3 regions of the Bradyrhizobium sp. Leaf396 genome follow, and region 2 is predicted to be linked to each of the others. Evidence: predicted binding sites of a transcription regulator. Region 2 holds the regulator's gene; each other region holds the start of a gene.

Region 1 (9,857 bases), on a different contig from region 2:
GCCGCCCGCCCCAGCGACGCCGCCGCAAGCAACCGCGCCGCCATCCCCGCAACGCGCCGCCGGCTGTGCCCCATCCGATCGGCTGGCCACCACCCCCGACGGCACCACCACCGGCCAGTCCCGGGAACCGCTCGGAGACAAGCTCGCCAAGACGGACGGCGTGCTCTGCCCGCCCTCGGGCGTCGATCCCGACATGCACGCCCCCGCGCCTAGCACCGACAGCAACACCCCGGTCATCCCGCCCCCCGGCAGCCCCGGCGGCGACCCGAATGTGAGGCCGAAATAGCCTGTCCCGCCGAAGCTTGAGCGAAGGCGGAAGCCGGTTTCGCCTCCCAGACCGTCATGCCCGGGCTTGCCCCGGGCATCCGGGTTCTTGGCCGCGACTGAAGGTGGGGTATGGCCGGGACTAGCTGGCCGGCCATGACGAACCCGTTGAAAAGAGGTCCGTATTCACCAGGCGGCGCGTCCCGCCACAGCCTGGCAATGGCGGAAAAGGCCGCCGCTTTGCTTGACTTCCCGCCGCCCCCTTCCTTATATGCCGCGCGTTCGCGAGATCGGCCCTATTCGCCGCCGCGATCCCTGTGGCGGGGTAGCTCAGCTGGTTAGAGCACGGGAATCATAATCCTGGGGTCGGGGGTTCGAGTCCCTCCCCCGCTACCACGTATGACCCACTGTTGTGGTGGGCCTCCGGACCAGAGCGGCCAGCTTTCCCTTGACGTCGAAGCCTTCCCGAGGCTCTTTCGGGTGAACGATGACGCTGTGCACAAGCGACCTGGAATCGGCCACCAAGAGGCCCGTCGTCCTCGCGCTTGCATCGCGTGCTATCACGTTGGCAAGAGCGTTGACGGTCTCGATGTAGCGGTCCAGCGTTGCCGGATGCAGTGATGGGGGTAGGGGTCTCCTCGAGGGCAGCCAGCTCCGCCTGGACGCGCAACGGCTCCTGCTTCAGTTGCGATCCGTTGCTTGGTATCCTCCTCGGAAGCCAAGTACCTGATCATGAAATCAATGTTTCGCTGATTAGAATCATTGGCCCGCTGCCATCGGTAGCTCCGTCAGCTCAACGCGGTGGTTCTACCGAAGCTAAATCGCAATGGCCTACTTCCAGCACGAAGACGCCGGCACCTCCAAAGCTGTCGCTAGCTCACGACTATCCCCTTAGGCGAGTGCTCCGGTTTCCAAAGGGGCGAACTGACGAGCAGCGCACCCGCGACAGCGGTAGATCGTCGGTGTCCGGTCAACGCTGCGCTTGGCCAGGCCGAATTGCGCTGGTCGGCTCGTCTCCCGAAAGCTGACCTCGAAGGCTTCTGAGCAAAGGGCAGCCAAGGCCAGAAACAGATTCAGGCAGCATCAGCACACCACGCCTGCTCACTTGGCGAGGATCCGAGGATCTAGCGGCTTCGAAAGTCGGGACATCGTGCTGGCGGCAATGTGGCAGCAGGCTGAACAATGACGACGATAGGGACTTGGATTATTTCTGCCGCAGCGCGCGGGCGAGCTGATCTTCCAGCGGCTTGCGCAGGTAGGCGATCGCCGTCCGCACGCCGTTCTGGATGAAGGCTTCAACCGGCATGCCGGGCACCAAAGCCTTGCCGTCGAGCTTGGCGAGTTCGCTCGCGTCGAGGCTGATGCGGGCGACGTAGTAAGCCGCGCCGGACTGCGGGTCTTTGGTCAAGTCGGCGGCGATCCGCGTCAGCGTGCCGTCGAGCTCGGGGGTCACGGCGGCGTCGAACGCGCTGAAGCGGAGCTTGGCGGATTGCCCCACCTTGAGCCGGTCGATCATTTGTGGATCGACCCGGGCCTCGACCACAAGCGAGTCCTTCGGCACGATCAGCATCAGCTGTTCGCCCGCAGTAATCACGCCGCCGACGGTGAAGACCGATTTCTGGTGGATCAGGCCGTCTTGCGGCGCGCGCAACACCACGCGATCGAGCTGGTCCATCGCGGCGATGCGGCGTTCACCGAGGTCGGCAAGCTTGGTCTCGACGTCGCGCAGTTCGGTCGCGACCTCACGGCGCTGGTCCTGAACCAGCTGGATGATCTGCAGTTCGGTTTCGGTGATCCGGCCCTTGGCGCGCGCGATCTCGGCGATCAGCTGGCCTTCCTCGCCGGTCAGGCGGGAGGCCTCGCGCTCGAGCGCAGTGAGGCGCGCATAGGGCACCAGACGCTTTTCGTATAGCTGACGGACGCCCTCCAGCTCGGTTTCGATCCAGCGGATCTGTTCGCGCTTCGACGCGATCTGCGCCTCCAGGCCGCGGATTTCGTCCACGATCTGCGCCTTGCGTTCGCGCAGCTGCGACTGCTGGCCGCTGATCGCCTCGCGCCGCCGGGCGAACAACGTGGTCTCCCCCTCGATCATCTCCGTGATCGCACCGATGGCGCGGCGTGCGGAGATCTCGCCGGGCAGCACCACCGCGTCACGGCCGTTCTGCTCGGACTGCAGCCGGGCGCGACGCACCCCAAGCTGGTTGAGCTGGTTTTCGATCAGCGCAAGGTTGGCGCGCGACAGCGTCTCGTCGAGGCGGACCAGCATATCGCCGGCCCGAACCTGATCCCCGTCGTTGACGTAGATTTCGGCGACCACGCCGCCGGTCGGGTGCTGAACCCTGCGGACGTTGCTGTCGACCACCACTTGCGCCGGCGCGATCACGGCGCTGGCGAGCGGCGCGGTCATCGCCCAGACTCCGGCGGTGGACACCACGATCGCCAAGGTACCGATTCCGAGTCCGGTGGCGCGCCGGATATCGCGAAACGGATCGTTGCGGCGAGCTTCGGGCGTGGAGAGGGCGGTCATGTGGAGGTCCTCAACTGACGGCTGCGGCCGGAACCGAGCGCGCATCGGGCACCGCCTGCAGCGCCGCCCCGCCCGGCGCCGGATGAGCGGCAAGCGATTTGCGCAGCACTTCGTCCTTCGGGCCGAACGCTTGCACCTGACCGGCCGCCAGCGTCAACACGAGATCGACTGCCGCGAGCGCCGCCGGCCGATGCGCGATGATGACGGCAATGCCGCCGCGAGCCCGGACACGCCGGATGGCGTCGGTCAGCGCGGCGTCGCCTTCGGCGTCCAGGCTGGCGTTCGGCTCGTCGAGCACCACCATGAACGGATCCTTGTAGAGCGCGCGCGCCAACGCGATCCGCTGCCGCTGGCCGCCCGACAGGGTGGCGCCGGCTTCGCCGATCCGCATCTCGAAGCCCTTCGGCAGCTTCAGGATCATCTCGTAGGCGCCGGCGGCCTTCGCCGCGGCGATCACCGCCGCCTCGTCGATCTCCCGGTCGAAACGTGCGATGTTCTCCGCCACCGTTCCGTCGAACAATTCAACATCCTGCGGCAGATAGCCGATCATGCCGCCACGAATTTCTGCCGGCCACTGGTCGAGGGTGGCGCCATCAAGGCGGATCTCGCCGCGTGCGATCGGCCAGATCCCGACCAGCGCCCGCGCCAGCGTCGATTTGCCGGCGGCTGACGGGCCAATGATGCCGACCGCCTGGCCGGCTTCAAGTACGAACGAGGCGTTGTGCACGATCGCGGTCGTGCCGCCGGGGGCGGCGATCGTTACCTGCTCGACCGTGAGTCGATGGACGGCGCGTTCGGGGGCGACGTCGGGCTTCGGGGCGTCGCCGTTGCGCAGAGCGGCGCGGAGCCGTTGGCCCGCCTGTCGCGCGCCGAGGAACGGACGCCAGATGGAGATCGCAAGCTCCACCGGCGCGAGCGCGCGGCTGCCCATGATCGACGCGGCGATCATCACGCCGCCGCTGGCCAGCCCCTCGATTACTAAATAGGCGCCGAGGCCGAGCAGCGCCGATTGCAGCATGAAGCGCAGCGCCTTCGACAACGCGCCGAGCGATCCGGCGATATCGGCGTTGCGCTGCTGGGCGGCGACGAGATCGTCATTGGCGGCGCCGATCCGGTCGATCAACCGCTGCTCCATCCCCAGCGCGGCCACGATTTCGGCGTTGCGCCGACCGGCTTCAAGTTGAACGCCGCGGATTGCGCCGGCACGCGACGCGTCCCGGGTCGGCGCCCGCGTCAGCACCTCGGTGAGCAGCGCGATCCCGAACAGCAGCACCGCGCCCACGACCAACGTCCAGCCGAGATAGGGATGCAAGAGAAAGCAGCCGGCGAGATACAGCGGCATCCATGGCAAGTCGAACAGGGTCGTCGGGCCGAGCCCGGAAAGGAACGACCGGACCGAGTCCAGATCATGAGACAATTGCAGGCCGCGATTTGCGCCGCCGCCGCGCAGCGGCCCCCGCAGGATGTTGCAGACGACCGGTTGCCACAGCGCGGCGTGCAGCGCTGATCCGATCCGCGTCAGAATGCGCTGACGCAACAGATCGAACAGCCCTTGCATCGCATACGCCGCCGCCACCGCGATCGACAGTGCGATCAAGGTCGGAATGCTGTGCGATGGAATGACTCGGTCGTACACCTGAAGCATGTAGATCGAGCCGCTGAGCATCAGCAGATTGAGCACCGCCGAGAACAGTCCCACCGTCAGAAAGGCCGTTCTGCAGGAGGCGAGCGCGGCCGACGCGAGATCGCCGGACGGGGGGGACGACGCGGAGGACGTTGTTGCAGTCATGATACTCAATTCAAAACGACGTCGGACAGTCACGGTCGGATGCGGCCGGCGTTCGTTAGCGAGGTTCAACGTCAGGCGCATGACAATGCGGCGCGTGCGCGAAAACGCGTTCCAGTGGCGACCAGGCGCGACATCCTGCGACGAAACGCCGCTCTGGTTCGGAATTCGGCCGCACCACCCGGCAACCGAAGCCTGGCGTGGTCGTCCCTCGCGGCGGACTGATCAAGCTTTAACGCGATGACTCAATGGCGATTGCCGTCGGCCGAGCGTCGAGCGCGCCGCGAGGAGTGGTTGGTGCGCGCGGTCTTCGCGGCACTTTCCATGTTGTGACTTCACCGGCCCGTTAAGAAGCAGTCACCGATCTGTTGTCGTCGGCATTCTATCAACGCGCATTAACGATCCGTTAACCAACGGCCGTCTGGACCGCGCCCTCACGCATGCCGTGAGGCGGCGATCCGCGACGTCTTCTTCTCAAGCGCTGGAGTGCAATACATGTCGACGACCCCTCATGTCCTGGCGAACGGCGATTTCCTGCAGGACTGGTCCAACACCGGCCTCATCACGACTAACGATGATTGGTCGGGGGTCGCATCGATCGTCGGCTATCTCGGCAACGATGTCGTTTCGGCCACCGGGGTGGACGCGCGCACGGCTACCGGATCGTCGTCGGGAGACGTCGACGTCATCGCCAACCAGACCAACACCGCCATCACCAACGGCGGTGTGGCCGAATTCCAGATCGCCAACCCGACGCTGGCGCTGAACGGCTCGAACAGCGCGGATGCTCCTGGCCTCGTGATCCATCTCGACGCCACCGGCCGCAAAGACGTCCGGCTGAGCTTCAATGCACGCGACCTCGACGGCGGCACGGACGACTCCGCGCAGCAGATCAACGTGCAGTACCGGCTCGGTTCGAGCGGGTCGTGGACCAACGTTCCGAGCGGTTACGCCGCCGACACCACCACCGGTGGCGCCGCAACCCAGGTGACGCCGTTCGATCTGCTGCTGCCCGCCGCCGTCGACGGCCGCAACGACATCCAGGTTCGCATTCTCACCACAAACGCCGCCGGCAATGACGAGTGGGTCGGTATCGACGACATCCGCGTCACCAGTTCATCCGAATCGTCGGTCGAAGCGCAGCACGTTTCCTTCGCGCCGGGTTCGCTTACGGTGTCGCATGACGAAGGCAACAGCGGTCCGACCGTCTATCAGTTCATCGTCGAGCGCAGCGGCGGTACCACGGGCGACGTCGCGTTCTCGGGAACGATCGCTTCGGCACAGACCGATGCGGCCGACTATGTCGGCGGCAACCCGGTCAGCTTCAGCGGCAGCATCGCGGCGGGAGAGACCTCCGCGATCGTGACCGTCACCGTTGCTGGCGACACCGACAATGAGGCGAGCGAGAGCTTCACGCTGACGCTGCAGAACGTTTCCAATTCGGTGGGCGTGACCACCACGATCGGCAGCGCCACGACGGCGACCGGCACCATCGTCAACGACGACGTCGGCATCACAAAGATCAGCGCGATTCAGGGCAGCGGAGCCAGCAGCGCCATGGTCGGTCAGACTGTGACCGTCGAAGCCATCGTGGTTGGCGACTTCCAGAACGGCGATGCCGACGCCGGCCGCAATCTCAACGGCTTCTATGTCCAGGAGGAGACCACCGATTCCGACGGCAACGTGCTGACCTCCGAGGCGATCTTCGTCTACGGCGGCGCTACCGACGTCCAGATCGGCGACCGGGTCCGCGTCACCGGCTCGATCAGCGAATATTTCGGCCTGACCGAGCTCACCGCCAGCAACATTTCGGTCGTCCAGGCCGGCGCGGTGGCCGACGTCGACACGATGGCGGTGCAGATCGACCTGTCGGCGATGGGCACCACGCTGAGCCAGGACGGCGATTACCAGCCCGATCTTGAAGCCTATGAAGGCATGCTGGTCACGATTCCGCAGACCCTGACCGTCACCGAGCAGTACAATCTCGACCGGTTCAACGAGATCAAGCTGACGGCGGGCGAACGGCCCGAGCAATTCACGCAGGAGAGCGCGCCCGACGCCGCCGCCTACCAGGCGTATCTGGCGGAGCTCGGTGCTCGCACCATCACCTATGACGATGGCCTCAACGTCCAGAACGCCGCGATCAACAATCTCGACGGCTTCGATCCGAACGACAACCCGTCCGCCACGCCGAACTACGGCACCGCCGACGCGGTCCGGATGGGTGATACCGTCACCGGCCTGACCGGCGTGCTCGACTATCAATGGGCCGGAAACTCCGCCTCGGGGGCGACTTGGCGGATCCGCTCGGTCGAGGACGGCGCCAACACCTTCGAAGCCGGCGCCAATCCGCGCACCGATGCGCCGGAAGACGTCGGCGGCCGCCTGAAGGTTGCGAGCTTCAACGTGCTGAACTACTTCACCACGCTGGACAACGGTGGCACCACCGCGATCGGCGAAGCGCCGCGCGGCGCCGACAATGCGGCGGAGTTTGCACGTCAGACCGAGAAGCTGGTCGCGACCATCCTCGACATGGACGTCGACGTGCTGGCGCTGACCGAGCTGGAGAACGATTTCTCCGCTGCATCGTCCGGCAACGCGATCAAGTATCTGGTCGAACAGCTCAATGCCGTGGCTGGGGCCGGTACCTATGCCTGGGTCGATCCCGGCCGGCAGTTCGTTGGCGGCGACGCCATCGCGGTCGGCTTCATCTACGACACCACCGCAGTGAAGATCGCCGACGGTACGACCATCGAGACCCTCAACGACGCCGACCTGCCCGGCCTCGGCCTCGGCGGCCTGATCGGGCAGAGCACGGTCGGCGCGGTGTTCGACGGCGAGAACACCAGCCGCAACGCGCTCGCGGTGACCTTCGAGGAGCTTGCGACCGGGGAAACCTTCACGGCGATCGCCAACCATCTCAAGTCCAAGAGCGGTACCGGCTCCGGCGCCGATTCCGATCAGGGCGACGGCCAGGGCAACTGGCAGAACCAGCGCGAGCTGGCCGCCAAAGCGCTGACCGCGTGGGCGGCGAGCGATCCGACCGGCTCGGGCGATCCGGACGTGATGCTGCTCGGCGATTTTAACGGCTACGCCAAGGAGCAGTCGACCGCTCTCATCGAGAGCGCGGGCTATGAGAATCTGCAGGATCGCGAGGACGGCGCTTATTCCTATGTATTCGACGGCCAGACCGGCACGCTCGACTATGCCTTCGCCAATGCCAGCCTCGGCGGGCAGGTGTCCGGTGTGACCACCTGGCACATCAATGCCGACGAGGCCGACGCGCTCGACTACAATACCGACTATGGCCGCGACACCTCGATCTTCGACGGCGACTCCTCGATCCGGGTGTCCGACCACGACCCGGTGATCGTGGGCCTCAATCTGGGGGAACAGGAGCCGACTCCGGCTTACACGCTGCAAATCCTGCATGCATCGGACTTCGAGGCGGGCCTGAACGCAGTCGATCGCGCCGGCAACTTCGCGGCGATCGTCGATTATCTCGAGGAGACCTACGACAACTCGATCACGCTGTCTTCGGGAGATAATTTCATTCCCAGCCCGTTCTTCAGCGCCGGCAGCGACAGCTCGCTGAAGGAGGTCTACGAAACCGCGCTGGAAACCTATTACGGCCTCGCTGCCGGGACGCTGAACATCTCGCCCGGCTTCGGCACCGCCGACATGGCGATGCTGAACATCATCGGCGTGCAGGCCTCGGCGATCGGCAATCACGAATTCGACGCCGGCACCAAGGCGTTCGCCGACATCATCAAGCAGACCGCCGGATATCCCGGCGCGCAGTTCCCGTACCTCGCGGCCAATCTGGACTTCTCGGCCGATGCCAATCTCGCTTCGGTCTACACCGGCACGATCCAGGATGCCGACGTCTACACCGGCTTCCCGCCGGTGGCCGGTATCGGCAAGAAGATCGCGCCGGCCACGGTCATCGAGGAGAACGGCGAAAAGATCGGCGTGATCGGCGCGACCACCCAGATCGTGCAGAGCATCTCCTCGACCGGCGGCGTCGAAGTGATCGGCGACAATGTCGATGACATGGCGGCTCTGGCGGCAATCCTGCAGCCGACGATCGATGGTCTGCTGGCTCAGGGCATCAACAAGATCATCCTGGTCAGCCATCTGCAGCAGCTCGCGCTCGAAAAGGCGCTGGCGCCCCTGCTGCACGGCGTCGACGTCATCGTCGCCGGCGGCTCGCACACGCTGCTGGCGGACGAGACCGACACGCTCCGTGTCGGCGAGACCGCTGCCGACACCTATCCGATCGTCACCGCGAACGCCGACGGCAAAACCACGCTTATCGTCAACACCTCCGGCGAATACTCCTATGTCGGACGACTGGTGGTCGATTTCGATGCTGAAGGCAACGTGATCTACACCGCCAACTCGGCGGTCAATGGCGCCTACGCCAGCACGGAAGAGGTGGTCACCTCCCTGTACGACGGCAACACCACGGTCGACGTCGACCATGACGGCGACGTGGATACCGACGACGCCGATCCGTTTGCCGACGGCGGCCGCGGCGATCTGGTCAACGACATCGCCCAGGCGGTGGGCGGCATCATCGACGCGCAGGACGGCAACACTTTCGGCAAGACGGACGTCTATCTCGAGGGCCGTCGCAGCGAGGCTCGCACCGAGGAGACCAACCTCGGCGACCTCTCCGCCGATGCGAACCTGTGGTACGCCCAGAAGGTCGACCCGACCGTGCTGGTTTCGATCAAGAACGGCGGCGGCATCCGCGACTCGATCGGCTACGTCTATGCGGTCGGTGGCGAAGCGGTGGAGAGCCCGCCGCTGGCGAACACCAGCGTCGGCAAGGAAGCGGGCGAGGTGTCGCAGCTCGATATCGCCAACTCGCTGCGCTTCAACAACGCGCTGTCGATGGTCACGGTGACCGCGGATCAGCTGCTCAAGGTGCTCGAGCACGCAGTGGCGGCGACCACGGCGACCGCGACGCCCGGCCAGTTCGCCCAGGTCGGCGGCATCGCATTCTCGTTCGACAAGGATTTGCCGGCCGGCAACCGCGTGCAGTCGGCAGCGCTGATCGATGACAACGGCAACCCGGTGCTGGCGTTGGTCGCGAACGGCGAACTGGTGGTCGATCCGAAGATGGCGATCCGGGTCGTGACCTTGAGCTTCCTGCTCACCGGCGGCGACGGCTATCCGTTCGCGAGCTTCATCACGGCCAATCCCACCTTTGCCAACGTCGTCAATCTGTCGCCAGACCTAGTTCCAGATGCGGGGCAGGAGGCGAACTTCGCC
Region 2 (9,857 bases):
GCCCCGACGGTGAGCAATTTTTCAGCACGCAGCGCCGCGACGAGATCGCCCGAAGGCACCACGGCCTTGATGCCGACCAAAAGGCCCTCGCCGCGTACCTCGCTGACGACATCGGGGTGCCGGTCGATCACGGAGGCGAGCTTCTGCTTGAGCAGCAGCGACATCTTCTGCACGTGGTCGAAGAAGCCGGGCTTGAGCATGACATCGAGCACGGCATTGGCCGCGGCGATCGCGAGCGGATTGCCGCCGAAGGTCGAACCGTGCGAGCCGGGCCCCATGCCGGCGGCCGCGTCCGCGGTCGCGAGCACCGCGCCGATCGGGAAGCCGCCGCCCAGCGCCTTCGCCAGCGACATTACGTCGGGCACGACACCGGTGCGCTTGTAGGCGAAGAGCTCGCCGGTGCGGCCCATGCCGGTCTGCACTTCGTCGAAGGCGAGCAGCAGGCCGTGCTCGTTGCAGAGCTCGCGCAGCGCCTTGAGGAAGGCGGGAGACGACGAACGAACGCCACCCTCGCCCTGGATCGGCTCGATCAGGATGCCCGCGGTGTGTGGGCCGATCGCCTTCTTCACGGCTTCCAGGTCGCCATGCGGCACCTGGTCGAAGCCTTCCATCGGCGGACCGAAGCCCTCCAGATATTTTGCAGATCCGGTGGCGGCGAGCGTCGCCAGCGTGCGGCCATGGAAGGCGCCCTCGAAGGTGATCATGCGATAACGATCAGGATGCCCCTTGGAGAAGTGATGGTGGCGCACCAGCTTGATCACGCCTTCCAGCGCCTCGGCGCCGGAATTGCAGAAGAACACGAAGTCCGCAAAGCTCTCGTTGCAGAGCCGGCTTGCGAGCTTCTCGCCGTCCGGGCTCTGGAACAGGTTCGACATGTGCCAGAGCTTCGTCGCCTGCTCCTGCAACGCCTTGACCAGCGCCGGATGAACATGGCCGAGCGCATTCACCGCCACGCCCGAGGTGAAATCGAGATAGCGATCTCCGTTGGTCGCGATCAGCCAGCAGCCTTCACCGCGCTCGAAACCGAGGTCGGCCCTGGCGAAAACGGGGAGCAAATGCGGCGCGGCGCTGTTAGTCATGACGTCACTTGAATGTTGCGGACGGTGTGACGCATGCATTGCGCAACGCACCATTGACCGGCCCGGAAAACGAAACGTGCCGCCTTTTAAGGGCGGCACGTGGGACTATCTTATGCTTGGCAAGACGTGTGTCAATGCCGCCCGAAAGCCCCGCGAAACGCTGAATCCGTAGTCTTGCGGTGCCGATTTTGCGGGATTTTCACCACGGAACATGTGGACGCGAGTCGGCGGACTCTTGCGCGGGAGTCACGCCATATTGTAGCGTTTGGACTGTCAGATACGACATCTCGTGCAACAGTTCTGATCCCAAGAGTCCTCATGTACCGGCGTAAACGTTCGGGCGTCTTGAGCGCGCCCGGCGAGCCTTAAGGGATTCTGGCGGCACGGGTTTTTCAAGGCTTAAGCATTCGCTGTGAAGGCCCCAGGACGGCAGGCGCGCAGCGAGGGAAAGGGTGCAATGACGGTTTTGACCTGGTCCGATGATCGCGTCGAGCAGCTGAAGAAGCTCTGGGAGGCCGGACTTTCGGCCAGCCAGATCGCGGCGGAGCTCGGCAATGTGACCCGCAATGCCGTGATCGGCAAAGTGCACCGGCTCGGCCTGTCCGGCCGCGCCAAGAGCCCTTCATCGGCAGCGCCCCGGCCGCGCAAGGCACGGCCCGCGCAGCACATGATGCGAGTCACTCGCCCCGTCGCGCGCGGCAACACCGCGCTGGCGCAGGCCTTCGAGGTCGAGGTTGAGGCTGAACCTGTTACCTACGACAACGTGGTGCCGATGAGCCAACGGCTGTCGCTACTGGAATTGAACGAGGCGACCTGTCACTGGCCGGTCGGCGATCCCTCGAGCCCGGATTTCTTCTTCTGCGGCGGCAAGGCGCTTTCCGGCCTGCCCTACTGCGCCCAGCATTCGCGCGTGGCGTATCAGCCCGCAGCAGACCGCCGGCGCGCGCCGGCGAAGCCGGGCACGCGCTGAGTTTGTCGATCTACCTGATGGCAGCCGCGACGCGATCACGGCTCCAGTAACTCGGTGTCATCCCCGCCTGGTGCGCGATTGCGCGCGAGGGGCGGGGATCCGTAGCCACAGCGCGCAATTGTCGCGCGAGATGGTCACTCCGAGTCTTCGTCAAAGCACGTTCTGTGGTTATGGACCCGGGCTCGCGCTGCGCGCGTCCCGGGATGGCGGCCAAGATCATTGCCGCATCTCGCGAAACCAACACTCGCCAGTTTAGAGCTTTACGTCTGCTCCGCCTTGGCGAACCGATCATCCAGCGCGTAGCCGGCGCCGCGGACCGTGCGGATCGGGTCCTGCTCGCGACCCAGATTGAGCAGCTTGCGCAGGCGCCCGATATGGACGTCGACGGTGCGCTCGTCGATGTAGATGTCGCGGCCCCAGACGCTGTCGAGCAGCTGTTCGCGCGAGAACACGCGGCCGGGATGCTCCAGGAAGAACTCAAGCAGGCGATATTCTGTCGGGCCGAGATCGATCGGCCGGCCCGAGCGCGCCACGCGGCGCTTGTCGCGGTCGAGCTCGATGTCGCCATAGGCGAGCACCGTCGCGAGCCGCTCGGGGCTCGCGCGCCGCAGAAGCCCCTTCACGCGCGCGAGCAGCTCCGGCACCGAGAACGGCTTGACGATGTAGTCGTCGGCGCCGGTCGCAAGCCCCCGCACCCGCTCGCTCTCCTCGCCGCGCGCGGTGAGCATGATGATCGGGAGCTGCTTGGTCTCGGGCCGCGTGCGCAGCCGCCGGCACAGCTCGATGCCCGATAGCCCAGGCAGCATCCAGTCGAGCACGATCAGATCGGGAATGTGCTCCTTGAGGCGGGTATCGGCATCGTCGCCGCGCATCACCGTCTCGACGTCATAGCCGTCGCCTTCGAGGTTGTAGCGGAGAAGCTCGGTGAGAGCTTCCTCGTCCTCAACCACCATAATGCGTGCGCCCATGGTGTCGTCGCTCCTTACGTCTTCAGGTATTCGGTATCGTGGTGGCGAAATTGGTCATGTCGCCCTTCGGCCGCTTGTCGGTGATCGCCTGCCCCTCGATCATGTAGAACACGGTCTCGGCGATGTTGGTGGCGTGGTCGCCGATCCGCTCGATGTTCTTGGCGCAGAACATCAGATGGATGCAGAACGAGATGTTGCGCGGATCCTCCATCATATAGGTGAGGAGCTCGCGGAACAGCGAGGTGCAGATCGCGTCGACCTCCTCGTCGCCCTTCCACACCGCCATTGCCGCCGGCAGATCGTGCGCGGCGTAGGCGTCCAGCACCGACTTGACCTGCTGCTGCACCAGGTCGGTCATGTGTTCCAGGCCGCGGAACAGCTTCAGCGGATGGAAATCCGTCTCCAGCGCCGCGACGCGCTTGCCCATGTTCTTGGCGAGATCGCCGATGCGCTCGAGATCGGTCGCGACGCGCATGGCGCCGACGATCTCGCGCAGGTCAACCGCCATCGGCTGGCGGCGCGCGATGGTGAGCACCGCGCGCTCCTCGATGCGCTTCTGCAGCGCATCGAGCTCGGTGTCGGTGGCGACGACGCGCTGGCCGAGCGCGACGTCGCGGCGGATCAGCGCGTCGACGGAATCGACGATCATGCGCTCGGCGATGCCGCCCATTTCGGCAACCAGGCGCGTGAGCTCCTGGAGGTCGCTGTCGAAGGCCTTTGCGGTATGTTCAGAACCCATGTTCCGTCTCCTCAGCCGAACCGGCCGGTGATGTAATCCTGCGTGCGCCGGTCGCTCGGCGACGTGAAGATCTTGCTGGTATCGTCGAACTCGATCAGCTCGCCGAGATACATGAACGCGGTCTTGTCCGAGACGCGCGCCGCTTGCTGCATGTTGTGGGTGACGATCGCGATCGTGTAGTTCTCGGACAATTCCTGGATCAGTTCCTCAACCTTCGCCGTCGAGATCGGATCGAGCGCCGAGCAGGGCTCGTCGAACAGGATCACCTCGGGCCGGACCGCGACGGTGCGAGCGATGCAGAGGCGCTGCTGCTGGCCGCCGGAAAGCGACAGGCCGGAAGCATTGAGCTTGTCCTTGACCTCGTTCCACAGCGCGCCGCCACGCAACGCCTTCTCGACGCGGTCGTCCATCTCGGACTTCGAGATCTTCTCGTACAGACGAATGCCGAACGCGATGTTCTCGTAGATCGTCATCGGGAACGGGGTCGGCTTCTGGAACACCATGCCGACCCGGGCGCGCAGCAGATTGAGATCAAGCTTGGGGTCGAGAATGTTGGTGTGGTCGAGCAGCAGCTGACCGGTGGCGCGCTGGCCCGGATAGAGATCGTACATCCGGTTGAAGATGCGCAGCAGGGTCGACTTGCCGCAGCCGGACGGGCCGATGAAGGCCGTGACGCGGTTGGTGCCGAGCGCCAGATTGATGTTCTTCAATGCATGGTGCTCACCGTAGTAGAAGTTGAGGTTGCGCGCCGTAACCTTGGCGGGCGCCTCGGGCAGGGGCTGCGAGCCGGGATGGACGGTCGGCGCGCTGACGGAAACAGACATTTCACTCATTTTGCAGTCCTCTCGGCGCCGATGATGCGCGCGCCAATGTTCAGGGCAAGCACGGTCAGGGTGATCAGCAGCGCGCCGCTCCAGGCGAGCTGCTTCCAGTAGGCGTAGGGGCTCTGCACGAAATTGTTGATGGTCACCGGCAGGTTGGCCATGGTCTTGTCCAGGCCCAGGCTGAAGAACTGGTTCGAGAGCGCGGTGAACAGCAGCGGCGCCGTCTCGCCGGCAACGCGGGCGGTGGCGAGCAGCACGCCGGTGATGAGGCCGGAACGCGCGGCGCGATAGGCGATCCGCTTGATCACCAGCGAGCGCGGCAGGCCCAGTGCGCTGGCGGCCTCACGCAGCGGGTTGGGAACCAGCAGCAGCATGTCTTCCGTGGTGCGCACCACGACCGGGATCACGATGACGGCGAGCGCCAGCGCGCCCGCGATCGCCGAGAAGCCTCGCATCGGCACCACCACCGCGCCGTAGATGAACAGACCAATGATGATCGAGGGCGCCGACAACAAAATGTCGTTGATGAAGCGGATCACCGAGGTCAGCTTGTCGTTGCGGCCGTACTCGGCGAGATAGGTGCCGGCGAATAGGCCGAGCGGCGCGCCGATGCCGACGCCGATCGCGGTCATGATCAGCGAGCCGACGATAGCGTTGCGCAGGCCGCCCTCGGTCGATCCGGGCGGCGGGGTGTCAGCGGTGAAGACCTGGAAGTTGAGCCCGGCCAGGCCGTTGTAGAACAGCGTGATCAGGATCAGCGCGAGCCAGGTGACGCCAAACGCGGCAGCAGCGATGCAGAGCCCGCGGATGACGATGTCCCAGCGGCGGCGACGTGCATAGATCGGGTTCATGGCTTTACTTCCCGGCCTTGGTTTCCAGGCGCATCAGCATCAGCCGCGCGGCTGCGAGCACGAAGAACGTCAACACGAACAGGAGCAGACCGAGAAGGATCAGGCCGGACTGGTGCAGGCCGTCGCTCTCGGCGAACTCCGACGCGATCGCCGCCGAGATCGTGGTGCCCGGGGCGAAGATCGACGATGAGATGCGGAACGAATTGCCTATGATGAAGGTCACCGCCATGGTTTCGCCGAGCGCGCGGCCCAGCGCCAGCATGACGCCGCCAATGATGCCGACGCGGGTGTAGGGGATCACCACGCTGCGGACGACTTCCCAGGTGGTGCAGCCGACGCCATAGGCGGCTTCCTTCAAGACCGGCGGCACCGTCTTGAACACGTCGACCGAGATCGAGGTGATGAAGGGCAGCACCATGATCGCGAGGATCAGCGCGGCGTTGAACAGGCTGAGATAGGAGGGGGGCCCGGCAAAGATCGCGCCCAGCACAGGGACGCCGTCGAAGACCTTGATCATGAAGGGCTGGAAGGTGTTGGCCAGGAACGGCCCGAGCACGAAGAAGCCCCACATGCCGTAGATGATCGAGGGAATGCCGGCGAGCAGCTCGACCGCCATGCCGATCGGGCGGCGCAGCCATTGCGGACAGAGCTCGGTGAGGAAGATCGCAATGCCGAGGCCGACCGGAATGGCGATCAGCATGGCGATGAAGGAGGTGATGAGCGTTCCGTAGATCGGCCCGAGCGCGCCCAGCACCGGAGGATCGGCGGACGGTGCCCAGCGCTGCGTCCACAGGAAGGAGAGGCCGTACTCCTTCATCGCGGGAAAGGCGCCGACGACCAGCGAAAGGATGATGCCGCCGAGGATCAGCAGCACCGAGATCGCGGAAAGCCGCGTGATCCAATAGAAAGTGACGTCGCCGAGCTTGAACGCGCCCAAGGCCTTGGCGCGATCATACGGTCCGGCATCGTCGATTACATCGCTCTGAACGGCCATCTCTGCCACGCCGATCCCCTGTTTTGCTCACGCCAGCTGCATGCCGCCAAAGGCGGTCGTTTTCGACAGCTTGCCCGCGTCGTTCCGGGATTGTCTTGAAGGGGACCCGGAATCCTGAAGATTCCGGGCCGCTCGTCCACTCGCGCCCGCCGCGAGGCGGAGCGCGAGTTCAGTACGCTGCAATCAGCTCTTGATCTCGGCAGCCCACGTCTTCTCGATCTGCTTCACGACAGTGTCGGGCATCGGGATGTAGTCGAGCTCCTCGGCCATCTTGTCGCCCTTCTCGAACGCCCACTTGAAGAACTTGAGGGCTTCCTGGGAGGCCGCCTTGTCGGTCGCATCCTTGTGCATCAGGATGAAGGTCGCGCCGGTAATCGGCCAAGACGCTTCACCCGGCTGGTCGGTCAGGATCACATAGTAGTTCTTGGAGCCGGCCCAGTCGGCGTTGGCGGCTGCAGCCTGGAAGGCCGCAACGGTCGGCTGCACGGTCTTTCCGGACTTGTTGATCAGGGCACCGTAGGTCAGCTTGTTTTGCTTGGCATAGGCATACTCGACATAGCCGATCGAGTTCTTGGTCTGGCTGACATTGCCCGCGACGCCTTCATTGCCTTTGGCGCCAACGCCCGTCGGCCATTCGACCGCGGTACCGGCACCGACCTTCGTCTTCCACTCGGCATTGGTCTTGGAAAGGAAATCGGTCCAGATGAACGTGGTGCCGGAACCGTCCGACCGACGCACGACGGTGATGGCGTCCGAGGGGAGCTTCACCTTGGGATTAAGCTTGGCGATCGCCGGGTCATTCCAAGTCTTGACCTTGCCCAGATAGATGTCGCCCAGCAGCTCGCCGGAAAACACCAGCTCGCCCGACTTGATCCCTTCGAGATTGACGACCGGCACCAGGGCACCCATCGCCTGCGGCCATTGGATCATTCCGTCCTTTTCAAGCTGCTCGGGCTTGAGAGGCATATCGCTCGCGCCGAAGGTCACGGTCTTGGCCTGGATCTGCTTGATGCCGCCGCCCGAACCGATCGACTGGTAGTTCAGACCGTTGCCGGTCTCCTTTTTGTAGGCGTCAGCCCACTTGGAATAGAGCGGGAACGGGAACGTCGCGCCGGCGCCGGTGATGTCGGCCGCGAAGGCGGCCGTCGTCGATGCGGCTACCAAGCCAGCAGCGACCATAGTTTTGAGGAAATTCATGCTGGTCTCCATACAGGGGAGCGAAGCGCCATCCGCGCCCGATCGCGCTCCCCGCGCCGCCCGTTTAGGAGCGGTCGGCTGTGCTTTTACGAAGGTTTCATGACAGTTGGATGACGCAACCAAGCATTTGGATTCGCTTGGTTTTTAGGCCGCGGCCGAAATCTTCGCCTGGGGAAAACACGCCGTGAAAGTTGCACCCTGCTTGGGCACGCTTTCGATCAAAAGCCGGCCGCGATGGCGGTTAAGAATATGTTTCACCAGCGATAATCCGAGCCCGGTACCGCCTTGCGAGCGGCTGTCGCCGACGTCCACCCGATAGAAGCGCTCGGTCAGCCGCGGCAGGTGCTCGGGCGCGATACCGGGGCCGAAATCGCGTACCATGATCCGGATTTCCTGAGTTCCATCAGAGGCGGCGCCTGATGTCAGCGACACGATGACGCGCCCGCCGGAGGCGCCGTATTTGAGCGCGTTCTCGATCAGGTTCTCAAACAGGCGGAGCAGCTCCTCGCGGTCGCCGGCGATCATCACCGGCGGATCCGGCAGCTGGATTTCCACCACGACCTGGCGCTCGCGGGCCAGCGGCTCGAGCCCGTCGGCGACCTGGCGGATGATCGGCACGAGGTCGACCAGGGTGTCGGGCCGGACATGGGCCGACAGCTCGACCCGCGACAGCGACAGCAAATCGTCGATCAGGCGCGCCATGCGGGTGGCCTGGTTGTGCATGATGCCGAGGAAGCGCTCGCGCGCCTTGGGGTCGTCCTTGGCCTGGCCCTGCAGCGTGTCGATGAAGCCCGACAATGCGGCCAGCGGCGTACGCAGCTCGTGGCTCGCATTGGCGACGAAGTCGGCGCGCATCTCCTCCACCCGGCGCAGCGGCGTCTGGTCGTGGAAGGTCATCAGCATGCATTTGTCGGTACCGCCGAAGCTGGTCGGAACCGGCACCGGCGTGATCATGAGCTCCATCCAGCGATCGACCGGAACATGGTCGAGATAGGTCGCGCGCCGCGGCTCGGTGGTCGCGATCGCCTCGCGCAGTGCCGTGATGATCTCCGGCGAGCGCAGCGCGAACTGGGCGAGCTCGTTCCGACGCAGCGCCGGGGCGAGCTGAGCGGCGGCGGCATTGAGGTGGATGACGCGACCGGCGCGGTCGAGCAGCACAGCCGGATCCGGCATGCCGGCGACCACCGCGGCCACCGCCGCGCTCTCGACCGGGTTGATGCGCCTGACGTCGTCCCGGGAAGCGGCGGGATCGTGCAGCCGCCAGGGGATCAGGGCAGCCGCCGCGATGCAGAGGAACACGATCGCGGCGTGCAGTGCCGACAATTCGCCGAGCGAGACCACGACTGACAGCGCCAGCGCCGCGGCGATGAGGATGATGGTCGAGTGCCGCAGCCGGTCCGACCATGGCTGAACGTTGGGAGAAGATGGGGCGTCGATCGCCATCGGGACGGGCTTCTCCTGGAGGACTTGTCCTGGGGCTTGCGCCGGTCAGGCACCGCTGTCGCTACGCTCTCTCACATAGGCGGCTTCACGCGCCGGGCCGGGGTCGAGCTTGAGTGCCGCCTGCTGCAAGCGCTTCGAACGTGTGCCGATTATAACTTCGCGAAACGTCAGCAAGATTACAGATATGACGAAGGGCGACACATAATAGAGGAGGCGGAACAGCAGCATTCCGCCCAGCAGCTCCTCCCGGTCCATCTGCCAGAGGCCGACCAGCATGGCGGCGTCGAACACGCCAAGGCCTCCCGGCGAATGGCTGGCAAAGCCGAGCAGGGTCGCCGAGACGAAGATCACCGCGACCACGACGAAACCGAGATTGGGCTCGTCCGGGACCAGCACGTACATGGCGAGCGCACAAAAGCCGAGATCGATGATGCCGATTGCGATCTGGAGCAGCGTCAGGGGGCCGCCCGGCAGCACCACGGTCCAGGGGCCGCGGCCGACCACCCGCGGCTGGGTCCAGACCCAGACCACGTAGCAGACCAGCGCCGCGATGATCATCAGCGCCAGCGTCCGATTCAGCCAGGGCGGAAGCTGGTCGATCGAGGCTGCAGCCTCCGGATGGTAGGCGATGCCGAGCCCGAGCACGGCGGCGTTGCCGAGCCAGAAGGTGAGGCCGGCGAGGAAGCAGATCTTGGCGACGTCGATCGCGTTCAGTCCATAGGCCGAATAGATGCGATAGCGCACCGCGCCGCCGGTGAAGACGGATGCGCCGACATTGTGACCGATCGAGTA
Region 3 (9,857 bases), on a different contig from region 2:
GCTCTACGATCTCGAAGCCAACGAGGTCATGGGTGGCGCGCCGGCCGCCGCGCCCGAGGGTGTTCCGGCGCTCGGCAGCGCTGCCGCCGCCTGAGCGGCGGGAGCGCACACTCAACGTCTCGCGTTAAACGAACTCCAGCTGAAGAAGAGGGGTATCATGATTACTCGTCGATTGGTTCTTGCCGGTGCCGCGGCCCTGGCCTTCACCACCTCCGCCTCCGCCGAAGACTGGCGGAAGAAATACCCGGAGATCACTCTGGCCGTCGTTCCGGCGGAGAATGCCTCCGGTGTGACCGAGCGGTTTACGCCCTTCATCAACTATCTGTCGAAGGAGCTCGGTACGAAGGTCACGCTGCGCGTCGCCAACGACTATGCCGCCGTGATCGAAGGCCAGCGCGCCGGAAACATTCACATCGGCTATTACGGCCCTGCAGCCTTTGCCCGCGCCCGGCTGACCGGTGTCAAGACCGATGCGTTTGCGATCGAGGTCAATGCTGACGGCTCGAAGGGCTACTACTCGGTCTTTTACGTGCTCGCGAAATCGCCCTACCAGAAGATCGAGGACCTCAAGGGCAAGAACCTCGGGTTGGTCGACCCGAACTCGACGTCGGGCAACAACATGCCCCGCTTCAAGCTGAACCAGATGGGCGTCGATCCCGAGGCCTATTTCTCCAAGGTCGTCTTCACCGGGAGCCATGAAAACGCGGTGCTGGCGCTGGCGCAAGGCACTGTGGACGTCGCCGCCAACTGGTGGAACGCCGAGGATGATTCCAACCTGACCCGCATGCTCAACAAGGGCATGGTGAAGAACGCCGACGGCGCGCCGATGAAGAAGGAGGACTTCCGCGTCATCGTGAAATCGGACATGATCATCAATTCGCCCGTTGCCTATCTCAGCGACCTTCCGGACGACATGAAAACCGCGATCAAGAAGGCTTTCCTGGACGCCGCGCAGAAGGACCCCGAAGCCTTCAAGAAGCTCTCCGACGGCAAGAACAAGCCCTGGGATCCGGTCACCAACGAAGAGTACAACAAAACGATCGAGCTGATTAAGTTCGTCGACCATCTGCGCAAGAAGGCGTCCTGATCGTAGGGACACATCGCCCAAGCCGGGTCAATCGACCCGGCTCTTTCCATGATCGGCTCGCCTCCCACCGAATGACAATTGCGGTTTCGATCCTTCCCGAGCAGCAGCTGACTGTGCTGAATGCGGTCTATCGCAAGGCGGTCGCACGCAAGCGGTTACGGCTGCTGCTTGGCACTGTGCTGTTCATCGCCGCGCTGCTTGTCGCTGCGGTCGGCGCCGAAGTGAACTTGCGCACCTTATTCACCCATTTCGGCAATTTCGTCAGCTACTTCGATCGTATTCTCACGCTCGACACTGGCCAGCGCGTCTGGACCGATCTCGGCGAGTGGTTCTGGGGCTGGCGCAAATGGCTGAAGCTGCTCGCCGAAACGCTTCTGGTGAGCTATGTCGGTACGTTGATCGGGGCTATCCTCGCCTTCGGCTTGAACTTCTTTGCGGCCGCGAACACCGCGCCGGCGCGCTGGCTGCTCTTCGTCGTGCGTCGCCTGCTTGAATTCGCCCGCACCGTGCCGAGCATCGTATTCGCGTTGATCTTCGTCATTGCCTTCGGCCTCGGACCGATGGCGGGCGTGCTGGCGATCGCCATCCACTCGACCGGCGCGCTCGGCAAATTGTTCTCCGAGATCGTCGAGAATGCGGACATGAGGCCGGTCGAAGGCGTGCGCTCGACCGGGGCAAGCTGGCTGTCCTGCATGCGCTTTGCCGTGCTGCCGCAGGTGATCGCAGGCTATGCCAGCTACGCGCTGCTGCGCTTCGAGATCAATGTACGAGAAGCCTCGGTGATGGGCTTTGTCGGGGCCGGCGGCATCGGACAGGAGCTGATTGTTGCGATCCGCAAGTTCTACTATTCGGACGTCAGCGCGATCCTTCTGACCATCATCGTCACGGTCTTCCTTATCGACATCGGCACCGGCTGGCTGCGCGGCCGCCTGTTCGGCAGCGAGGCGCGGACATGAGCCGCCACCCCGAGGTCGATACGGTACAGCTTCGCGCGCGCCACCCGAATGTCTTCAACCGGCCGGCGTCGGCGCGGCTCGCGACGCCGGCGATGCTTGCCGCCGCGCTCGCGCTCCTGGTGTTCGGGCTGGTCGACCTCGACTTTTCGCCGTCGCGTTTCGTTGCCGGCGTCAATCAGCTTGGCTGGATCACGATGATGATGATCCCGCCCGATCCCGGCTCGTCGCTGCCGCTCTATCTGAAGGCGCTCGGAGAGACGCTGTCGATCGCGCTGCTCGGTACCACGCTCGCCGCCCTGTTCGCACTCCCGGTGAGCCTGCTTGCCGCGCGCAACATCGTGCCGTCGGGCTTCTTCCGTTTCCCGGTCCGGCGCTTCCTCGATTCGATTCGCGGCGTCGACACGCTGATCTGGGCGCTAGTCTGGATCAATGTCGTGGGTCTCGGGCCGTTTGCCGGGGTGCTGGCGATCGCGGTGTCGGATTTCGGCGCGTTCGGCAAATTGTTCTCGGAAGCGATCGAGGCCGCCGACCAGAAGGAGGTCGAGGGCATCCGTGCCTCCGGCGGCAGTGCCCTGCACGAGATCCGTTTCGGTCTGATGCCGCAGGTGCTGCCCGTCATCGCCGGCCAGGTGCTCTACTATATCGAATCGAACACCCGATCGGCCACCATCATCGGCATCGTCGGCGCCGGCGGTATCGGCCTGCAACTAGCCGAGCAGATCCGCGTGCTGGAATGGCAGAAAGTCTCGTTCCTGATCCTGATGATCCTGATCGCAGTCGCCGCGATCGATTTCATCTCGGGCAAGCTGCGCTTTGCGATCATCGGGCGAAGGCCGGTGGTGTAGAAGATCCTTTCCGTCATGGCCGGGCTTGACCCGGCCATCCACGCTCTTTTTGTGGGATCGGAACGGAGAATGCCCGGCTCAAGCCCGGGTATGACCGGAACGTGGAACTGGCTGCGGCCGCCTACGACTCCACCAAGAACTCCACCCGCTCCGCCGCGAAGCGCGAATGCTTGGTCAGCAGCGCCTTGCCCGCGAGATCGTGGTCGGTGGCGTCGACCACGAGAATCGGCCGACCCAGCGCCAGATCGAGCCGTACGGCATCGGTCGCGTCGACAATGCCGGCGGTGATTCGGGTCGCGCCGCGGCGGTAGTCGCGCACGCCGTAATGCGCGAGCAGCTTGGTCATGGAGTGCGTGGCTGCGAACACGGCGCCCGCGTCCGGAAACAGTTCCGCCGAGAGCCAGGTGGTCGAGACGCAGATCGGCGTGCGATCAGCGAGGCGGATCGCCTCGATTCGCACCAGCGGTGCGCCGGTCTTCAACCCCAGCTCCCGCGCGAGCTCGCGCGTCGCGATATCATCGCTTGCCTCGATCAGACGCCCATGCGGCTCCCGTCCTCCGGCGCCGACGATCTCGGAAAATCGCGTGCGCGAGCGCAAGGGATAGGCGAGCTTCTGCGCCTCGACATAGGTTCCGCTGCCGCGCTCGGCGCGCACGAGACCGCGCTCGGCGAGCGCAGCCAGCGCGCGCCGCACGGTGTGACGGTTGACGCGATAGGCCTCGGCGATCTCCACCTCACCGGGAAGCTTGTCGCCCGCCGCAAAGCGGCCGTCCGCGATGCCGCGCTCGATGCCGTCGGCGACGAGACGCCAGAGCGCGACGCCCGAAGAGGCTGTGTCCTGCATGCTCATGTCGCGGAAGCCTACTCCAGAAATCACATCATTGTCACGAAACGGTCATGGCGCGTCCGTATGAAGTTGTCTATTATCATAGACAACTTCGGCGCGGCAAGTTCGGTGGAGCAGGTGACGCAGCACAACAATCAGCAAGCCCAGCGCAGGGCCGCGATGGCGGTGCTGGCGCACGCGGAGGCGGGCGAGATCGCCGCTCGCCTCCGCAACCTGGCACTCCCGGCCCATCAGGATCTGCGCGCGCCCGAAAACGGCCTCGTCATGCTGCGCGGCAGGGTCGGGGGCGACGGAGCACCGTTCAATCTCGGCGAAGCCACGGTGTCGCGCGCCGCGGTGCGGCTTGCGACCGGCGAGATCGGCTTCGGCTATACGCTGGGACGCGACGGTGAGAAGGCGCGGCTGATCGCGCTATGCGATGCGCTGGTGCAATCCCGTGAATTCGGCAGCGCGCTGGAGCGCGACGTGATTGCCCCGTTGCGCGACCAGCTCATGATCAAGCGTCAGCGGGCCGCGGAAGAGACCGCTGCGACGAAGGTTGATTTCTACACCATGGTGCGCGGTGAGGGGTGAGATCATGACCACGATTGCAGAACTGCCGCCCGGTTTCGTAGACAAGGTGTTGTCGGCACAGTCGACCTTCCGCTCGGTCATGGATGCGATGGCGCGGCCGGGTTCGGTCCGGCGCATTGTGCCGGGAGCGGGGACGCCAGGGCCGATGATGCGGGGCACCGCTGCGATCGCGCTGACGCTGTTCGATCACGACACGCCGCTCTGGCTCGACGCGCGGATGGCGGAGAGCTCGGACGTGGTGAAGTGGCTCAAGTTTCACACCGGCGCCCCGGTGGTGCAGGACACGTCCATTGCAGGCTTCGCGCTGATCGGCGATGGCGCAGCTTTGCCCTCGCTGGAGCGTTTTGCGCTCGGCACCAGCGAATATCCGGATCGATCGACCACGGTGATTCTCCAGGTCGATTCGCTCGATGCCGGGCGCGGCTTCGAGCTGCGCGGCCCCGGCATCGACGGTGTCGCGACGCTCAAGGCGTCGATCACGCCTTACGATCTATTCGAGCGCCTGCATGTCAACGAGGCGCTGTTTCCGCGCGGCATCGATGTGGTGCTGGTCGCGGATGATGCCGTGGTTGCGATCCCCCGCACTACGCGCGTCGTGAGCAAGGAAAGCTGAAAAATGTATGTCGCAGTCAAGGGCGGCGAACGCGCCATCGAGAACGCCCACCGCCTGCTCGCCCATAAGCGGCGCGGCGACCAGGGCGTTCCGGAGGTCACGCTCGCCCAGATCTCCGAGCAGCTCGGTCTCGCCGTCGACCGCGTCATGAGCGAAGGCTCGCTCTACGACCGCGAGCTTGCGGCGCTCGCGATCAAGCAGGCGCGTGGCGACCTGATCGAAGCGATCTTCCTGGTTCGCGCTTTCCGCGCCACGATGCCGCGCTTCGGCAGCAGCGAGCCGGTGGACACCGGCACCATGCGAGTACGGCGGCGGGTATCGGCCACGTTCAAGGACATTCCCGGCGGGCAGATTCTCGGGCCGACCTTCGACTACACGCATCGCCTGCTCGATCCCTTGCTTGCCGAAGGCCTTGCGCCGGAAGCGCCGGCGACGGCCGACGCGCACACCGCGCCAACGCCGCGCGTGACGGACATTCTCGGGCGCGATGGGCTGATCGAATGTTCGCCGCCGGCCGACGACGGCGCAAGCGTCGGCGATCTTACCCGCGAGCCGCTGAACTTTCCGGCGGATCGTGATTTGCGGCTGCAGAACCTCGCGCGCGGCGACGAGGGTTTCCTCCTTGCGATGGGCTATTCCACCCAGCGCGGCTATGGCCGCAATCACCCCTTCGTCGGCGAGATTCGCTTCGGTGAGGTCGAGGTCGAACTGTTCGCCGAGGACGCCGGCTTTGCGGTGCCGCTGGGCTCGATCGAGCTGACCGAGTGCCAGATGGTCAACCAGTTCAAGGGCTCCGCGACCGAAGCGCCGTGCTTCACCCGCGGCTATGGCCTCGCCTTCGGTCAGAGTGAGCGCAAGACCATGTCGATGGCGCTGGTCGACCGGGCATTGCGTGCCCGTGAGCTCGGCGAAGAGGTGCGTGCACCGGCCCAGGACGAGGAGTTCGTGATGTCGCATTCGGACAACGTCCAGGCGACCGGCTTCGTCGAGCATCTGAAGCTGCCGCATTATGTCGACTTCCAGTCCGAGCTCGGCCTGTTGCGCAAGCTGCGTCAAGAGTTTGCCGATGCCAGCACGCCCGATGCCATGAAGGAGGCCGCGGAATGAACGCGCCCGCCTACAATTTCGCCTATCTCGACGAGCAGACCAAGCGGATGATCCGTCGCGCCATCCTGAAGGCGATCGCGATCCCCGGCTACCAGGTGCCGTTCGCCAGCCGCGAGATGCCGATGCCCTATGGCTGGGGCACCGGCGGCGTACAGGTGACGGCTGCGATCCTCGGGCCCGAGGACGTGCTGAAGGTGATCGATCAGGGCTCCGACGACACCACCAACGCGATCTCGATCCGCAAGTTCTTCGCCAAGACCGCCGGTGTCGCCACGACGACGGCGACGAATGAAGCTACCGTGATCCAGACCCGTCACCGCATTCCGGAAACGGCGCTGCACGAGAACCAGGTGCTGGTCTATCAGGTGCCGATCCCCGAGCCGCTGCGTTTCCTCGAACCGCGCGAGACCGAGACGCGGCGCATGCACGCGCTCGCCGAATACGGCCTGATGCACGTGAAGCTCTACGAGGACATCGCCCGCTTCGGTCACATCGCGACGGCCTACGCCTATCCCGTGAAGGTCAACGCCCGTTATGTGATGGATCCGTCGCCGACCCCTAAATTCGACAATCCCAAGATGGACAATTGCCCGGCGCTGCAATTGTTCGGCGCCGGCCGCGAGAAGCGGATTTACGCGATCCCGCCTTACACCCAGGTGGTCTCGCTCGATTTCGAGGATCATCCGTTCGAGCCGTACCGTTTCAACGCGCCCTGTGCGTTGTGTGGCGCAGAGAACTCCTACCTCGACGAGATCGTCACCGACGACAAGGGAGGACGGATGTTCGTCTGCTCGGACACAGACTATTGCGAAGGCCGTCAGGCCACCGGCCATCACGGCAGCCTCAGCGCCGCGCCGTACAAGGAGAAGGCGCATGGTTGATCAAGCCGCGCTTGAAAGCGACCAGCCGCTGCTGACGGCGAAATCCCTCGGCAAGTCCTTCGGCCGCATCGCCGCCTGCCGCGACGTTTCCTTCGCGCTCTATCCCGGCGAGGTGCTGGCGATTGTCGGCGAGTCAGGGTCGGGTAAGTCGACGCTGTTGCAGATGCTGTCGGGCCAGCTGGCGCCGAGCGCCGGCCATGTGTCCTACCGCATGCGCGACGGCGTCACCCGTGATCTCACGACGCTCGGTGAAGCCGAGCGACGTTTCCTGTTTCGAACCGATTGGGGGTTCGTACACCAGGATCCCGCGCAGGGCCTGCGCATGGCGGTCTCGGCCGGTGCCAATGTCGGCGAGCGTCTGATGGCGGTGGGCTGGAATCACTACGGCCGCATCCGCGACACGGCGTCCGATTGGCTTAGCCGGGTCGAGATCGACGTCGCGCGCATCGACGATGCTCCGCGCACCTATTCCGGCGGCATGCGCCAGCGTCTTCAGATCGCCCGCAACCTCGTCACCGAGCCGCGGCTGGTATTCATGGACGAGCCGACCGGCGGCCTCGACGTCTCCGTGCAGGCGCGGCTGCTCGATCTTGTGCGCAGCCTGGTCGCCGAGCTGCATCTGGCCGTCATCATCGTCACGCATGATCTTGCCGTGGCTCGCCTTTTGTCGCACCGGGTGATGGTGATGAAAGGCGGGCGCGTCATCGAGACCGGCCTCACGGACCAGGTGCTCGACGATCCCCGAGAGCCCTATACGCAGCTCCTTGTCTCCTCCATTCTGCCACCATGAGTGCTTCGATGACCGCGATGATCGACGTTGCCAATGCCCAGAAGACCTTTACGATGCACTTGCAGGGCGGCATCGAGCTGCCCGTCGTGCGCGGCGTGACCTTCCACGTCAATCCTGGCGAATGCGTCGTCCTCTCCGGGCCGTCAGGCGCCGGCAAATCGTCCATCCTGAAGATGATCTTCGGCAATTACCGCTGCGATAGCGGCCGCATCGGCATCCGCCATCGCGGCGTGGTCATCGACCTTGCCACTGCCGAGCCGCGGCAGATCCTCAATGTGCGGCGTGCCACGATCGGCTATGTCAGCCAGTTCCTGCGGGCGGTGCCGCGCGTTGCCACCATCGACGTCGTCGCCGAGCCGCTGATCGCCGGCGGCATGACACGCGCCGAAGCGCAGCAGCGTGCCGGCGCGCTTCTGCAGCGTCTCAACATCCCCGAGCGGCTCTGGCAGCTGCCGCCCGCCACCTTCTCCGGCGGCGAGCAGCAGCGCGTGAACATCGCGCGCGGTTTCATCTCGGATCTGCCGATCCTGCTGCTGGACGAGCCGACCGCCTCGCTCGATGCAGCCAATCGCGCCGTGGTGGTCGAGTTGGTCGCCGCGAAAAAACGCCAAGGTGTCGCCATGGTCGCCATTGTCCATGACGACGAAATCCGTCATCTGATCGCCGACCGCATCGTCGACGTCACCAGCTTTGCCGCCGCGGCCTGAGGAAATGGAAATGAATGCCAAGCCGAAAGAAGCCGTGATCGGCAATGCCAGGATCGTGCTGGGCGACGGGGTGATCGAGCAGGGGTGGCTTGCTCTTGCCGACGGACGCATCGCCGAAATCGGTGAGGGCAGGGCTCCCGTCGGTGCGGAGGATGCCGGCGGCGATCTGATCATGCCGGGCCTGGTCGAGCTCCACACCGACCATCTCGAAGCGCATTACGTACCGCGGCCGAAAGTGTTCTGGAACCCGGTTGCGGCCGTGGTCTCGTATGACGGCCAGCTCGCGACGTCGGGCATCACAACGGTTTTCGATTCGCTACGGGTCTGGCGCGAGGACGGCGCCGAGGAGGTCGATGGCCGCGCCGGCGTGCTCGCTGCCGCGATCACCACGGCGCGCGAGGCCAGCCTGCTGCGCGCGGACCATTTCCTGCATCTGCGCTGCGAGATCCCGATGCCGAGCGTGGTCGAGGAAGCCAAGGAGCTGATCGACCGCCCCGACGTCAAGCTGATGTCGCTGATGGATCACACGCCGGGACAGCGTCAGTTCCGGGACGAGGTCAAGCTGCGTGACTATTATCGCGGGAAGGGGGGCGGCAAGACCGACGCCGAGCTCGACGAGCTGTTCGCAAAGCGCTTCGAGTACCAGAAGCAATATGCGGCGGCCAACATGCGCCAGATCGTGGCGCTGGCGCACAAGTACAACATTCCGCTGGCAAGCCACGACGACACTACCGAGGAGAACGTCGCCGACGCCGTGCGCGATCGTGTCTCGGTTGCGGAGTTTCCGACGACGCTCGAAGCCGCGCGCGGCCTGCATCAGGCCGGCATCGACATCCTCATGGGTGCCCCCAATGTCGTGCGCGGCGGCTCGCACTCCGGCAACATCGCCGCGGTCGATCTCGCGCGCGAGGGTCTGCTCGACATTCTCTCCTCAGACTACATCCCGTCGAGCCTCCTGATGGCCGCGCTGCAATTGCCGGAGCATGTACCGGCGATCAGCCTTCCCGCGGCGGTGCGCACCGTGACGAAGGCGCCTGCCGAGGCGGTCGGCCTCACCGACCGCGGCGAAGTCGCGATCGGCAAGCGCGCGGACCTGATCCGCGTGCATGTCGCGGGTCACATTCCCGTGGTGCGCAGCGTCTGGCGCGAAGGAAGTCGCGTTGCATGAGCGAGATGGTCGCAACCGCACGGGACGAGGCGGGCGCGATCGGCCCCGGCCGGCTCGTGCTGGTGGTCGGCCCCAGCGGCGCCGGCAAGGATACGTTGCTGCGGCTGGCACAAGCAGCCTGCATCGATGACCCCGATATCGTCTTCCCGCGCCGCGTCGTGACACGAGAGTCCTCCGATGCGGAGGACAATATCGCCGTGAGCCCCGACGAGTTTCGTCGCGCGCGCGAACAGGGCGATTTCGCAGTGTACTGGGACGCCCATGGGCATTCCTACGCGCTGCC

The links. The regulator PhoB, encoded in region 2, activates phosphate uptake and scavenging genes when phosphate is short. The targets are predictions, from matches to a motif close to TGTCATNNANCTGTCAT.
Region 1: the regulator PhoB is predicted to act here: its motif matches at 4,933-4,949, upstream of ASG57_RS08790 (ExeM/NucH family extracellular endonuclease).
Region 3: the regulator PhoB is predicted to act here: its motif matches at 3,771-3,787, upstream of phnF (phosphonate metabolism transcriptional regulator PhnF).

The regions. Positions count from the first base shown of each region.
Region 1 covers NZ_LMQJ01000007.1:8,875-18,731, reverse strand. The annotation lists gene ASG57_RS08810 (hypothetical protein) at 1-286, shown strand, start outside; tRNA gene ASG57_RS08805 (tRNA-Met) at 584-660, shown strand; gene ASG57_RS08800 (HlyD family type I secretion periplasmic adaptor subunit) at 1,469-2,791, opposite strand; gene ASG57_RS08795 (type I secretion system permease/ATPase) at 2,802-4,580, opposite strand; gene ASG57_RS08790 (ExeM/NucH family extracellular endonuclease) at 5,073-9,857, shown strand, end outside.
Region 2 covers NZ_LMQJ01000034.1:123,325-133,181, forward strand. The annotation lists gene ASG57_RS25315 (aspartate aminotransferase family protein) at 1-1,079, opposite strand, end outside; gene ASG57_RS25320 (GcrA family cell cycle regulator) at 1,537-2,049, shown strand; gene phoB (phosphate regulon transcriptional regulator PhoB) at 2,310-3,017, opposite strand; gene phoU (phosphate signaling complex protein PhoU) at 3,040-3,756, opposite strand; gene pstB (phosphate ABC transporter ATP-binding protein PstB) at 3,768-4,589, opposite strand; gene pstA (phosphate ABC transporter permease PstA) at 4,586-5,431, opposite strand; gene pstC (phosphate ABC transporter permease subunit PstC) at 5,436-6,425, opposite strand; gene pstS (phosphate ABC transporter substrate-binding protein PstS) at 6,609-7,622, opposite strand; gene ASG57_RS25355 (ATP-binding protein) at 7,767-9,065, opposite strand; gene ASG57_RS25360 (lysylphosphatidylglycerol synthase domain-containing protein) at 9,111-9,857, opposite strand, start outside.
Region 3 covers NZ_LMQJ01000006.1:40,561-50,417, reverse strand. The annotation lists gene phnC (phosphonate ABC transporter ATP-binding protein) at 1-94, shown strand, start outside; gene phnD (phosphonate ABC transporter substrate-binding protein) at 158-1,087, shown strand; gene phnE (phosphonate ABC transporter, permease protein PhnE) at 1,159-2,043, shown strand; gene phnE (phosphonate ABC transporter, permease protein PhnE) at 2,040-2,888, shown strand; gene phnF (phosphonate metabolism transcriptional regulator PhnF) at 3,010-3,738, opposite strand; gene phnG (phosphonate C-P lyase system protein PhnG) at 3,844-4,308, shown strand; gene phnH (phosphonate C-P lyase system protein PhnH) at 4,313-4,921, shown strand; gene ASG57_RS07950 (carbon-phosphorus lyase complex subunit) at 4,925-6,028, shown strand; gene ASG57_RS07945 (alpha-D-ribose 1-methylphosphonate 5-phosphate C-P-lyase PhnJ) at 6,025-6,909, shown strand; gene phnK (phosphonate C-P lyase system protein PhnK) at 6,902-7,699, shown strand; gene phnL (phosphonate C-P lyase system protein PhnL) at 7,708-8,406, shown strand; gene ASG57_RS07930 (alpha-D-ribose 1-methylphosphonate 5-triphosphate diphosphatase) at 8,417-9,574, shown strand; gene phnN (phosphonate metabolism protein/1,5-bisphosphokinase (PRPP-forming) PhnN) at 9,571-9,857, shown strand, end outside.